3 regions of the Methylobacterium sp. J-043 genome follow, and region 3 is predicted to be linked to each of the others. Evidence: riboswitches for the same ligand, from Rfam matches in the RefSeq annotation. Region 3 holds a riboswitch; each other region holds the start of a gene.
The links. A riboswitch is a leader RNA that binds a small molecule or an ion and turns the genes downstream of it on or off. The one in region 3 is predicted to bind cobalamin.
Positions count from the first base shown of each region.

Region 1: linked by a shared signal. The riboswitch ahead of MKK50_RS19985 (TonB-dependent receptor plug domain-containing protein) and the one ahead of MKK50_RS11460 (TonB-dependent receptor) in region 3 are both predicted to bind cobalamin.
Region 2: linked by a shared signal. The riboswitch ahead of MKK50_RS20755 (CbtB domain-containing protein) and the one ahead of MKK50_RS11460 (TonB-dependent receptor) in region 3 are both predicted to bind cobalamin.

Region 1 is NZ_JAKSYB010000063.1:430,922-435,303, forward strand. Features, by position in the region: gene MKK50_RS19980 (NAD(P)/FAD-dependent oxidoreductase) at 1-887, shown strand, start outside; cobalamin riboswitch at 1,172-1,368, shown strand; gene MKK50_RS19985 (TonB-dependent receptor plug domain-containing protein) at 1,490-3,469, shown strand; gene MKK50_RS19990 (ABC transporter substrate-binding protein) at 3,477-4,322, shown strand; gene MKK50_RS19995 (FecCD family ABC transporter permease) at 4,319-4,382, shown strand, end outside.
Region 2 is NZ_JAKSYB010000063.1:587,735-592,116, reverse strand. Features, by position in the region: gene cobW (cobalamin biosynthesis protein CobW) at 1-373, opposite strand, end outside; gene MKK50_RS20765 (DUF1636 family protein) at 370-777, opposite strand; gene MKK50_RS20760 (CbtA family protein) at 770-1,543, opposite strand; gene MKK50_RS20755 (CbtB domain-containing protein) at 1,573-1,752, opposite strand; cobalamin riboswitch at 1,794-1,994, opposite strand; gene cobU (bifunctional adenosylcobinamide kinase/adenosylcobinamide-phosphate guanylyltransferase) at 2,061-2,594, shown strand; gene cobO (cob(I)yrinic acid a,c-diamide adenosyltransferase) at 2,594-3,196, shown strand; gene MKK50_RS20740 (PAS domain-containing HWE histidine kinase family protein) at 3,427-4,382, shown strand, end outside.
Region 3 is NZ_JAKSYB010000045.1:1,472-5,853, forward strand. Features, by position in the region: gene MKK50_RS11460 (TonB-dependent receptor) at 1-2,132, opposite strand, end outside; cobalamin riboswitch at 2,254-2,453, opposite strand; gene MKK50_RS11465 (hypothetical protein) at 2,817-2,948, shown strand; gene MKK50_RS11470 (hypothetical protein) at 3,042-3,461, shown strand; gene MKK50_RS11475 (hypothetical protein) at 3,596-3,859, shown strand; gene ccmB (heme exporter protein CcmB) at 3,903-4,382, opposite strand, start outside.

The DNA of each region.
Region 1 (4,382 bases), on a different contig from region 3:
ATGTGATCATCATCGGCGGCAGCTTTGCCGGCCTCGCCGGCGCCCTGCAGCTCGGCCGTGCCCGCCGCAAGGTCACCGTTCTCGACACCGGCCTGCCGCGTAACCGCTTCGCTGGCCATTCGCACGGCCTGCTCGGCCACGACCACAAGCCACCATCGGACATCCTGGCCGAGGCGCGCCGGCAGTTGGCGCGCTACCCCACGATCAGGCTGGTCAGCGCGCGGGCCGACAGCGTCTCCGGCGCCATCGACGATTTTTCCGTCCTGACCGGCGATGGCGAAAGCCTCGGGGCGCGCCGCCTGATCCTGAGCTATGGCGTCGCCGATCAGATGCCCGCTGTCCCGGGCTTTGCCGAAGGCTGGGGCAAGTCCATCGTGCCATGCCCCTATTGCGACGGCTTCGAAGTCGCGGGCCGGCACTGGGGCCTTGTCTGGTCCGGGCCCCAGTCGAACAACTTTGCCAAGCTGTATCGCGATTGGACCGACACGTTGACGCTCTTCGCCGACGGTCACGACATCAAGCCCGACATCCGCGCCAATCTGGCGAGCCGCAACGTACCTGTCGTGGATGGCCGGATCGTCGAGGTCGTGAATCACGGGGGCGATGCTGCCGGCGTCATTGTCGACACCGGCCTCCATGTCCCGGTCGACATCCTGTTCGCGCATCCTCGCAACAAGCCCTCGGCAAGCCTGCATGAAACACTGGGCCTCGCCACGGTCGACACGCCCGGCGGCATCGCCCTCAAGGTCGACGAGCGCCGCGAAACCAACGTGCCCGGCATCTACGCCGCCGGTGACCTCGCCACCCCCGGAATGCCCTCGGTCACCCAGGCATCATCGCAAGGTGCGATGGCGGGCATCTTCGCGCAGCAGTCGATGGTGGTTTGAGAGCGGCGGTGGATGCCGCTTAAACCCCGCTGCCCACCCGAAGCCTGTTGCCAAACTCCAGGAGTCTCGCACCGCTTCCTGCGGCCGGGTGGTGCGCGCCGCCATCCACCGCGACAGCAGCTTTCGATGCGTGCGGCCGCTCTTCTTGTGTAAGCAGACCTTCGTGAGATCGAATGCAGAGGTCCGCCAATGGCGCGAAGCCGTCGTTCAGCGGGTGGACGCTGTTCGGCACGAAGACGGAGGAAGTCCGGGCTTCGATTTCATTGACTCGACGCGCGGCCCTGAAATAACACTCGCTTGACGGTTCCCCTCGGGGATCAAAAGGGAACGCGGTGAGGGCGAAAGCTCGATGCCGCGGCTGCCCCCGCAACTGTAAGCGGCGAGCCTTCCGCCACCATGTCACTGGGCAGCCTCGCCCGGGAAGACGGTGAGAGGGCCGCGACCCGCGAGCCAGGAGACCTGCCGTCAGTCGTGGTCACACGCGAAACGCGTCGGGCGGGGTGTCCTGGCGGGTGTCGAAGCGGCGTGATCCCATCGGGACGCGAGCGCCGAGGCCTCGTTCGCGGTGACGTGCCACTGCCGTTGCCCGAGGCCCTGTCGCCGTGCCCCATCTCTGCCGATCCGCGCTTCGCGGAGCGCTGGCTTTGTCCTGCGCCCTTCCCATCCTCGCCTGCGCTCCCGCCGCGGCCCAGCAAACCGCCGCCCCCTTCGCTGCCGCCCCGGCCGGCGTCGAGACCACCCTCGACGAAATCTCGGTCGCGGCGACCGGCGTGCCGACACCGACCGCCCAGGTGGGATCGAGCGTGAGCGTGCTGACCGAGCGGACGCTCGAACAGCAGCAGCGCCGCACCGTGCCGGACGCACTTCAGCAGGTGCCGGGCCTCAACGTCGTTCAGACGGGTGGTCCCGGCGGCCAGACCTCCGTCTTCATCCGGGGCGCCAACTCCAACCACACCAAGGTGCTGATCGATGGCATCGACGCGACCGACCCGTCGAACGGCAACGGGTCGTTCGACTTCGGCCAACTCCTGACGGACGACCTCGCGCGCATCGAGGTGCTGCGCGGCCCCCAGAGCGGCCTCTACGGCTCGGACGCCATCGGCGGCGTGGTTTCCTTCACGACCAAGCGCGGCGAGGGGCCGGCGCGGGCGTCGCTGCGCCTGGAGGGCGGCTCGTTCGGGACCTTCAACCAGTCGGGTCGGATCAGCGGTGCCGAGAACGGCTTCGACTACTCGGTCTCGGTCGCCCATTTTCGGGCGGCCGCAACCCCCGTCACGCCGCCCGACCTCGTGCCGTTCGGGCGCCCGATCCATCCGAACTTCTACGACAACGAGACCGTCTCGGCGAAGTTCGGCTACCAGTTCACCGACACGTTCCGCATCAACTCGGTCACGCGCTTCATCAACTCGCGGCTGCTGCTGACGGGCGACGACTTCAGCACCTTCCCGGCGGCACCCGCGGCCTTCCGCAGCGAGGCGGCGGTCCAGCAAATCTTCACCCGCAACGAGGCCGAGTGGACGCCGTTCGCCGGCTTCCACAACATCCTCGCCATCAACTACTCGAACCTGTTCAACCGGCAGCAGGGGCCTCTCGATCCGCTGGCGACACCCGACGGGACCACGGGCTTGGGCGAACGGACACGCTTTGAGTATCGCGGCGACTATCTGCTCTCACCCGGCAACATCGTGTTGTTCGGCGCCCAGCGGGACGAGGAGAGCCTGTTCACGACCTCGCCGGGCTCCGTTCCCGACTCCTTGCGGGCGAGGAACGGCAACACCGCGGGTTACGGCGAGGTGCAGCTCACGCCGTTCGACCGCGCCTTCCTCGTCGCCAATCTCCGCCATGACGAGAACGACCAGTTCGGCCCGGCCACCACATTCCGGGTCGCGCCGAGTTACATCTTGCCGTTCACGGACACGCGCCTGAAGGGCAGCGTCGGGACGGGCTTCAAGGCGCCGACACTGAGCCAACTCTACCAGAGCTTCCCGGCGTTCAACTTCTTCGCCAACCCGAACCTCAAGCCCGAGGAGAGCCTCGGCTACGATGCGGGCTTCGAGCAGCCGCTCGGCGACCGGGTTCTGGTCGGAGCCACCTATTACCGCAACGACTTCACCAACCTCATCAACACCAACGCGAGCTTCACCTCGAACGAGAACGTCGGCAAGGCCGTATCCTACGGCGCGGAGGCGTTCGCCTCGGTCCGGTTCTCGGAGACGCTGTCGGGCCGCGTCGATTACACCAACACGGTCACCAAGAACGAGATCACCAACCAGGAGCTTCTGCGCCGACCGCGACACAAGGGCAGCGCCACAGCGTTCTGGAACCCTTCGCCGGGCCTGAGCTTCAGCGGCACGGTGATCGTGCTCGGTTCCTTCGTCGACGGCAACCGGGACTTCTCCGTCCCACGCCTGAAGAACCCTGGCTTCACCCTCGTCAACCTCGCGGTCAACTACGATGTCAGCGAGACGGTCAGCGTGTTCGGGCGCATCGATAACCTGTTCGACCGTCGCTACGAGAATCCGACGGGGTTCCTCGGGCCGGGGCTCGCCGTCTACGGCGGCGTGCGCCTGACCAGCTTCTGAGGTGACGATGCCGTCACGAGCCGTGACCTTTCTGTCGGCGGTCCTGGCCGCCGTGCCCGCGGCCCAGGCCGCCGGCATGGCCGAGGCGCCGGTGCGCGTGGTCTCGATGAACCTGTGCGCGGACGAACTCGTCCTGCGGCTCGCCGACCGCGACCAGGTGCTGGCCGTCACCTATCTCGCCGGCGACCCACGCGGATCGACGGTCTCAGCCGAGGCCGCCGGAGTTCCGGTGACGCGCGGCCTCACCGAGGAGGTCGTCGCGCTCCGGCCAGACCTCGTCATCGCGGGCGCCTTCACGACGCGCGCGACCGTCGGCATGCTCAAGCGCGTCGGCGCGCCCGTGCTCGAACTCGGTGTGCCGACCGACCTCGACGGCGTGCGTTCCCAGATCCGGCAGGTCGCGCGAGCGCTCGGGCACCCCGAGCGGGGGGAGGCCTTGGTCGCAGACCTCGATGCCAGGCTCGCATCGGTTACCCCGTCGACACGGCCGTTGCGGGCCCTCGTCATGCGCCCGAACGCCTTCACGGTCGCGCCCGGCGGCCTTGGCGACGCGCTCATCCGCGCCGCCGGCCTCGTGAACATGGCTGCCGAGATGGGCCGCGACCGGTTCGGGCAGGTGCCGCTCGAAGCCGCCGCGCTCGCGAACGCCGACCTGATCGTGACCGACGAGGGAACGCCGGGCATGCCTTCGCTCGCCGACACGCTTCTGCACCATCCCGTCTTCCGGGCTCTCGCGCGCAGGGGTCGGACCGTCTCCATCCCGAACCGCTTCTGGACCTGTCCGGGCCCTCAGGTCGCCGAGGTCGTGGCGCAGCTGGCGGCCGCCGCGAACGCGCGGGCGCCTCAGCCATGAACGCGCCCGTTCGGACCATCGCCGATCCCGTCTCGCGACGCCCGGACACGCTGCGCGTCC
Region 2 (4,382 bases), on a different contig from region 3:
CCCGCGAGCGGATCGCCGGCCACTGGAACGCCTGAACCAGGGGCTTGGGCAGGGCGAGGCCGGAGGTCTCGATCAGGATATGCTCCGGCGGCTCGGGCCGGTCGAGAAGCTTGGTCAGCGCCGGCACGAAGTCGTCGGCGACCGTGCAGCAGATGCAGCCGTTGGGCAGCTCCACCACCGAATCCTCGTTGCAGCCCTCGATGCCGCAGGCGGCGAGGAACGAGCCGTCGAAGCCGAGATCGCCGAACTCGTTGACGATGATCGCGAGCCGGCGCCCGCGGGCGTTCTCGACGGTGTGGCGCACGAGCGTCGTCTTGCCGGCCCCGAGGAAGCCGGTGACGATGGTGCAGGGAATCTTTTCGACGAGGCTCATGATGGGGTCTCCCCTCGGGCCGCCTTGAGCGGCGGGATGCGGGCCACGACGCCCTTGCGAAACGCCTCCGGCCGCTCGCGCCAGGGCACGACGCCGTCGGGGGTTTCGAGGTAGCGGCGCAGACCCGCCAGGATGGTGTGGGCGGCGGTATCGGGGTCTTCGAGCGCGTCGAAGTCGCCGTAGACGTAGGTCCAGCGGTTCGGTGAGGCGACCGCCACGGTGCAGGGCCGCTTACAGACCGAGAGGCACTCGGCCCCCTCGATCGTCAGGCCCGGCACGGGCGCGCGCCCGGCCTCCGCATGCAAGGCGGCCAGCAGCCTGGCCCCGGCGCGCGGCTCGGAGGCATCGCCCGCCGCGCGGCAGGTGGTGCAGACCGACAGGATGGCGGTGTCCGAATCAGGCATTCGCGCGGGCACCCGCCTCGCGGCCGAACAGGCCCCAGGCCCAGCCATAGGCCAGCCCGATCACCGCCCAGAACACGAAGCCGATGGCGAGCGAGCGCGCGGCGAACTGCGCGGCCGTGGCCGGCGGCACCTGCGAGGAGACCGTGTCGATCGATTGCGGCGCGCCCGCGAGATGCGGGGCGACGATGAGGACGAGGCCGCCCAGGATCGTCAGCGGCACCCGCCGCACGGCGATCAGGTAGAGGCCGAGCCCGGTCGCCACCACCGTCATCAGCCACCACGCCTGGCGCAGCACGAGCGGTGCGGCGCCCATGCCCGGCAGTTCCGGCGGCAGGCCGATGGCGGGGGCCAGCGCCACCGCGAGGAAGCCGGCGATGCCGACGACGAGGCCGCCCTGCGGGGTCGGCTCGCGGCGAAGCGCTAGCATCACCGCCGCGAGCAGCAGCGCGTAGCCGACGCCGCCGACCAGCGTCGCGAGACCGGTGAAGGCCATGCGCTGAAGGCCCGGTGCGGGCTGCCACTCGTCGGCCTTGCCGTGGTCGTGCCCGCCTTCGCCATGACTGTGCTGGGACGGCGCGTGGGCCGGTATGATCAAGGCCGCGAAGGGGGCGTCGGTTGTCGGTGTGAGGGCGGCATGCGCCCCCTCGCCCTCATAAGTCTCCGCCTGAAGGATCAGCGGGGAGGTCAGCGCGAGCTGAAGGCCCGTCGCGACGACGGACGCGAGGAAGCCGGCGACGAGCGCCGCCGACAGCAATCGAGTGATCATGGAAGGGCTTGAAGCCGCTGGAGCGCGGATCAGTGGCAGGGGAAGTTCTGCGCGTGGCGGAAATCGTGCGCCGCGTTGTGCAGCACGGTCGCCGGAGCGAAGCCTGCCACGAAGACGAGACCGAGGCCGAGGAAGGCGGCGACGAGAAGCGCGCGGGCGCCCTCGGCGGAGCGGGTGGTGGCCTGGGTCTGAAGGGTCGCAGTCGTCATCGGGTCACGGGCTCCGGCCGCCCCACCGGCGGCGTTCGAGAACAAAACTTCGCGGGACGGCAGGTCTCCTGGCTCGCGGCTGGTGTCGTGCCTGCCGCCTTCCCGGATCACCCGGTGGCTCGTGGCAGGAACTCGCCGCTTACAGTTGCGGGGGCAGCCGCGGAATCGAGGCTCTTGGAGAAACCTCTCACCGCATTCCCTTTTCACCCCGTTGCCGGGGCACCGTCACGGGCCGCTTGTAACGCGGAGCGGCCAGCCTTGCAAAGCGCCATTGCGTGAACGGACGCCCCCGGTGCAAACCGGCGGTCATGACGGAGGCTGCACCCGACCGGATGACCCTGGTGCTCGGCGGCGCGCGCTCGGGCAAGAGCGCCTATGCCGAGCGGCTGATCGAGGCCTGTCCGGCTCCCTGGCTCTACATCGCCACGGCGCAGGCCTGGGACGAGGAGATGCGCGTCCGCATCCATGAGCACCGGGCGCGGCGCTCGGGCTCCTGGCAGACCCTCGACGTGCCGACGGCCCTGCCGGAGGCGATGGCCGCCGCGACCGGGCCGGTACTGGTCGATTGCCTGACGCTCTGGCTCACCAACCTGCTGCTGGCCGAGGCCGATCTCGAAGCGGCCACCGACGCCCTGGCACGGGCCTGCGCGGCGGCGGCGGGCCCGCTGGTGCTCGTAGCCAACGAAGTCGGCCTCGGCATCGTGCCGGACAACGCGCTCGCCCGCCGCTTCCGCGATGCGGCCGGGCGGCTGCACCAGCGGTTGGCGCGCGACGCCGACCGGGTCGTGCTCACCGTCGCCGGCCTGCCGCTGACGGTCAAACCCTCACGCGAGAATCCTTGATGACCGAAGACGATACCCGCCACCGCGAAAAGATGGCCAAGCGCAAGGCGGTGCAGGACGCCGAGGTCGCCTCGAAGAAGATCGAGAAGGGCCTGCTCATCGTCCATACCGGCCCCGGCAAGGGCAAGACGACCGCCGCGCTCGGCCTCGTGCTGCGCATGCTCGGGCGCGGACACCGGGTCGGCGTGGTGCAGTTCATCAAGGGCGCCTGGGACACGGGCGAGGCCCGCGCGCTGAAAAACTTCGGCGATCAAATCGCGTGGCACGCGCTGGGCGAGGGCTTCACCTGGGAGACGCAGGACAAGGCCCGCGACATCGCCGCCTGCGCCAACGCCTGGGACACGGCCAAGACGCTGATGGCGGATTCCAGCATCCGCCTGCTCGTCCTCGACGAACTGAACATCGCCCTGCGCTACGACTACCTCGACCTCGAGGCGGTGCTCGCGGATCTGGCCGCCCGGCGCCCCGACCTCCACGTCGTGGTCACCGGCCGCAACGCCAAGCCGGCGCTCATCGAGGCCGCCGACCTCGTCACCGAGATGGGCAGCGTGAAGCACCATTTTTCCGCAGGCGTGAAGGCGCAGGAGGGGATCGAGTTTTGAGTTCGCGCGTCGTCGCGCGATTCTGGATTCCAAACCCAATCTGATTGACGCGGCAAAGGGCTGCTCAGGGCGGAAAGCAGATGTTGATGCCATGACTGCGAGCGGACACGTCGCATTCATTGCATCGGAAGCGCACGAAACCAACATCGGTCAATTGACCCGGCCGACGGCGTCCGCCTCATGGATCCATGACGCAAGTTTCTAAGCCGTGGATCGGCCGCGAATGTGGGATGTCCGCCTACATCCGTGACCATGACTGGAGCGCGACGCCGCTCGGCCCGGTCGGGCGGTGGACGGAGCGTTTCAAGCTCATGGTCGAGCAAGTGCTTGCCAGCCCGCTCATATCGGGCCTCACCTGCGGACCCGAGCGCATCCTCGTCTATAACGAGGCGGCCGCGCGGCTGTTCGGTGACCGACACCCCGGCGCACTCGGCCGCCCCATGTCCGAAGCGTTCCCCGACACGTGGCCGGTCGTCGCTCCCCTCTACGAGCGTGTGTTCCTGGGGGAGAGCGTGCATGTGCCGGCTCAACCGTTCGACCTGGGCGGGAGCGAGGTGTTCGACACCTACCTGACGCCCATGCGGGACGAAGCCGGCGCGGTGATTGCGGCACACATGGTCGGCTTCGAGATCGGCGGCCGGTTGCGCACCGAGGCGGCGTTGCGGGTGAGCGAGGAGCGGCTCGCGCGCGCATTGGAGGCGGGCGATGTCGGCGTGTGGGAGATCGACCTCGCCACGCTGGACGCTTGGCGCTCACCGCAGCACGACCGCATCTTCGGGTACGAAGCACTCCTGCCCACATGGACCTACGACACGTTCCTCAATCATATTACGCCGGAGGATCGGGACTCAGTCGACGCCTGCTTCCGAGACGCCATCGCCGCGGGCGGGCAGTGGAACTTCGAGTGTCGGATCCGGCGCGCGGACGGCAAACTCCGGTGGATTGGGGCGCAGGGTCGGATCGATGCCGGCGCGGGACGACACCTCCGGCGCATGAAGGGGACGGTGCGCGACATCACGGAGCGCAAGAGTTCCGAGGCGGCTCTGCGCGAAAGCGAGGAACGGTTCCGCGGGCTCGTCGAGGGCTTCGGCCAGTTCAGCTGGGAGGCGCACCCAGACGGGTCCATCGTCGCCGACAGCCCAGGCTGGCGCGCCTTCACCGGCCAGCGGCTGGACAAGTGGCAAGG
Region 3 (4,382 bases):
TTGAAGACCCGCAGAGACAGGCGGGAGCCGGCGGTGACCTGATGGTCGAGGCCGAGATTGACCAGCGTGTAGGCCGGCCGCCGCGCGGTGTTGCCGAAATCGGAGAAGACTTCGCCGACATGCTGGAGGCCGACGCGCCCCTCCCAATCGCGGGCGAAGGCCCAATTGACCCAGAGATTGGCCACCTGCTCCGGCACGTTGACCGGCTGATTGCCGGCATAGGAGACGGCAACCCCGCCGACATTCTGGGTGAAGTCGTCGTACTGAGCGTGGAGCAAAGCGAGGTTGGCATCGATGCGCCAGCCGGGGGCGGGGAGCCAGGAGAGCGCGGCCTCCGCGCCGAGGGAGGATTGCTGGCCGACCTGCGTCGAGACCGTCGGCTGGCCCGGAACCGCCGAGATCAGGTTGTCCTTGACGATGCGGTAGCCGGCCAGCGTCCACTCGACGGCGCCGCCGAAAAGCAGGCCCTTGGCGCCGACCTCGACCTGACGGCCAGTCGAGAGTTCGAAGCCGGCCAGCGATTGCGAGAGAGTGATCAGGCTGTTCACCGGATCCGTCGCGGTGGCGTATTGCGCATAGAGCGATGTGTCCGGCGTCGGCTCGTAGAGCAGCGCGAAGCGGTAGCCGAGGGCGCGGAACGAGCGCTCGAAGGTCGCGCCGCTGCGCAGATCCTCCCGGTACAGACGCGGCGCGTCGAAGCGCACGCCGGTGAGGAACGACAACCGGTCGGTCAGGAAAAGCCGATCCTCGGCGAAGACCGAAGCTTGGTTCGTGCGCGTGGCGTAGGCCGGGCTCGCCCGCCCCTCCGGCGGGAAGAAGCCGGGATCGTAGTTGTTCAGGGGCACGCTCGACGGCGTTTCGGAGAAGGTGAAGTTGTTGGTGTGCCGGAAGCTTACGTGGTTCACGTCGAAGCCGGCCGAGAAGGTGTTGGCCAACCCGAAAAGGGAACCGCGGAACGTCGCGTCGAACCGATTCCCGACCTGTTCCTGGCTGTGGTAGATTTCAAGATAGTCGGAGCGGTCGACGAGGCCGGTTGTCGGGTTGAAGCGGTACTGCTCGACGTCGCGCCAATGCCGGCGGCTTTGAAGGCGGTAGGCGGTGTTGCGCACCGTCACGTCGGCCGAGGGGGTCCACTCCGTCCGGAACTGCGTCCAGTTGTCGGTCCAGGCGATCTTCGAATCGCGGACGTTGTAGTTGTTGAAGCGGATGGCGTCGGGGACACGCCCGTTCACCAGCGGCGAGCCCCAGTAGCGGGTGGGCTCCTGGTAGCCGAGATCGTGGCTGAGCGTGAAGGCCAGATCCGGATTCGCCTGGAGCGTCAGTGCGCCCGAGACCGCGAGGTTGCGGAAGTCGCCCTCCGGCGTGATCCAGCCGTCGGCACGGTTGCCGCTGACATTGAGGCGGTAGGCGAGCGACTCGCCGATCGGCCCGGTCGAGTCGACCGCCGCGCGGGCGATGCCGTCCTCACCGAGACCGAAGCGCGCGACGTTGAGCGGCGTGAACAGCGGCTTCTTCGAGACGACGTTGACGATGCCGCCGATGGCCCCGTCCCCGTAGAGAACCGAGGCCGGGCCGCGCAGCACCTCGATCCGTTCCACGTTCCACGTGTCGAACGGGAAGGTAACGGTGTTGGCGCCGACATAGAGCCGGGTGCCGTCGAACAGCGTCTGGATCGAATTCTGCCCGGCAAAACCGCGGGCGGTGAAGAAACCGAGTCCATTGCCCGGCGAGCCGAAGGCCGTGATGCCGGTGCCGTTCTGCGACACGGCTTCCAGCACGCTGGTCTGACCGCGCAGACGGATCGTCTCGCCCGAGATGATGTCGAGGCTTGCCGGTGTTTCCAGCGGCGTGAGACCGAGACGGCTCGCCGAGCGCGACGGCGTGCGCAGGTTGAGGCCGACGGGCGAGGACTGCGTCAGACTCGGCGTCCGCAGGGCCGCGGCGGCCTCCGCACCGACGGCGTCGGCCGGCGCGTTGGCAGGCAGGCCGATCCCAGTGCCGCCTTGCACCGCGATCTCATCGAGATGCGTCAGCGGTGCCTGAGCCCGAACCGGGCCGGACAGTGTGAGCGGGAGGGCGGCGACGGCGGACAGAAGAGACCAGCCGCAGGAGCGGCGGTGAAGGGGGGACATGATGGAAACGAGGCCTCGGCAGCAACGGTGGCACGTCACCGCGACCGAGGCCGATCCGCTGCGGGCCACGAGCCTTCAGCGTCTCGACACCTGCTGGGACACCCCGCCCGGCATGGCTCGCGTGTGACCACGGCTGACGGCAGGTCTCCTGGCTCACGGGTCGTTGTCCCCCATCGTCTTCCCAGGCGAGGCATGCCCAGTGACGTGGTGATGGAGGGCTCTCCGCTCACAGTTGCGGGGGCAGCCGCGGGATCTGGCTCGAAAGCCCTCCACCGCGTTCCCTTGTGATCCCTTGCGGGAACCGTCAACGGTCAAGCTATCGCCATGGCTGCGCATCGGTCAATGCGCCCGTCGCCCCGGGTTCCCCGTTGCGAGGGGCGATCCACAATCGCGGATCGGGCCTGTGCGCAGGGACGCATGACTGCCAAAAAGAAAAAAGGCCGCCCCGAAGGACGGCCCGAAGTCTAGGGAGGAAACGCCCAAGAAGGGCTGCAGGACCGCGACGCCATCGCGATCCGGCATGGCCATGATTTCTCAGGTTGCAGTGCACAAAGCAATCGCCGACGCGTCGGATCGGGCATGCATTTGTCGCATATGTTCGGCTCCGATCTCAGCAGCTCAGGCGGAGCCATTCGGCTGCCCAAGGGTTTCGGTGCTCCGAATGCCCGCTTATGGAAACCAGATATGCCCCGTTGGATGCTCGTGTTCCCCGTCGCGCTAATGATCCTTGCAGGGCTTGTTGTCTTCGCCTTCACGCTGACCGGCCCGACCGACAGCCAGAACACCCACGCTCCCGAGACCGGACAGACCCGCTGACATCGCCGATTCCCGGAATGCGCCGTCCCCTGATCGATTTCGGCCTGCAAATTGCGAAGTTTGCGCGGTCACAATCGTGCGGTGGGGTTCTCCATGCGGGTCGGACGCATTTTCATCCTGAGCGGCCTTCTGCTTCCGAGCGGCGCTCACGCACTCGAAGCGCATGCGGACGCAGCGGCCTTCGCAGCCGCGGCCCGTCACCATGTCGGTGAACGCGTCACGCTCGATCATTGCCATCTGGTGCACGCGACCGACGACGAGATCACCTGCATCGGCCTGTTGCCGGAGGATGCAGCAGGCAATATTCGCTTGGCCGGCAAGCTTCTGATCCGGGTCGCGGCCGCGGAGGCGCAAGGCCGTACACGTGCCCTCGCACTGTGCGCCGGTGGCGCTCTCGGCGAAGCCTGCGAGGTGAGCGTGGCGGGCGAGGTGTTCGATGCCTCTCCTTCGTTCGGGCTCCGCGAAGCCCATCTGATGGGACTGCGCGAAGCGACGATCTGCTGGCCTGACTGAATCCGGAGAACCGCTGCCGAGCTTGATCCTGATAGAACGGTGCTCGCGAGAACCGATGGTGAGACGACTTCCGGCGGTGGATCGGCATGAACCCTCAGGGGTCTAGTGCGTTCCAACTCCAAGGGAGTTTGCCGATGATCACACGTCTCTCGTTTGCCGCGGTTCTGGTCGCGGCCCTTGCCACATCCGCTGCCGCCCAAGGCCCGGCGCAGACGGGTACCGGTGGTGGTCCGACCTCGACCATCTACGCACCGAACACCTCGGCCGTCGGTCAGACCATGCCGCCTCCCGGGGCGGGCGGTGCGACTCGTGGCTCGGGAAATCGCGATCGCGAGACCGCCATGGAGAAGAAGAACGACAAAATCGACACCGGGATCTGCATCGGCTGCGATAAGTAGATCCGGCGAACCGGGACGCAGCCTCCCGAGAGCCGCGCCCGGTTCACTCTGACCAGCGTAGCGCGGCGGCGGCGGCTAGGGTGCCGACCACCGCCGCGATCAGGCTCAAGGCGGCCAGCACCGTCAACGGGGTCGTGAACGGCACCGTGCCGCCCAGGGCCGCCTCGGCCGCTGAGACCCCAAAGATTAGAGTCGGCACCATCAGCGGCAATACGATGATGGCCAGGATCAGGCCGCCCCGGCGGATGGTGGCGGTCAACGCCGCGCCGACGGCGCCGATGAAGGCCAGGGCCGGCGTGCCCAGGGCAAGCGTCAGGGCCGTGGCACCCATGGCCTTCGGGGAGAGTGCCACCAGCAGGCCGAACAACGGCGAAGCGAGCGCCAGAGGCAGACCGGTCGTAAGCCAGGAGGCCAGAACCTTGGCCAGCACCACCAGCTCCAGCGGCACCGCGGCGCCGGTCATCAGGTCGAGGGAGCCATCCTCCTCGTCCGACTGAAACAACCGGTCGAGACCGATCAAGGT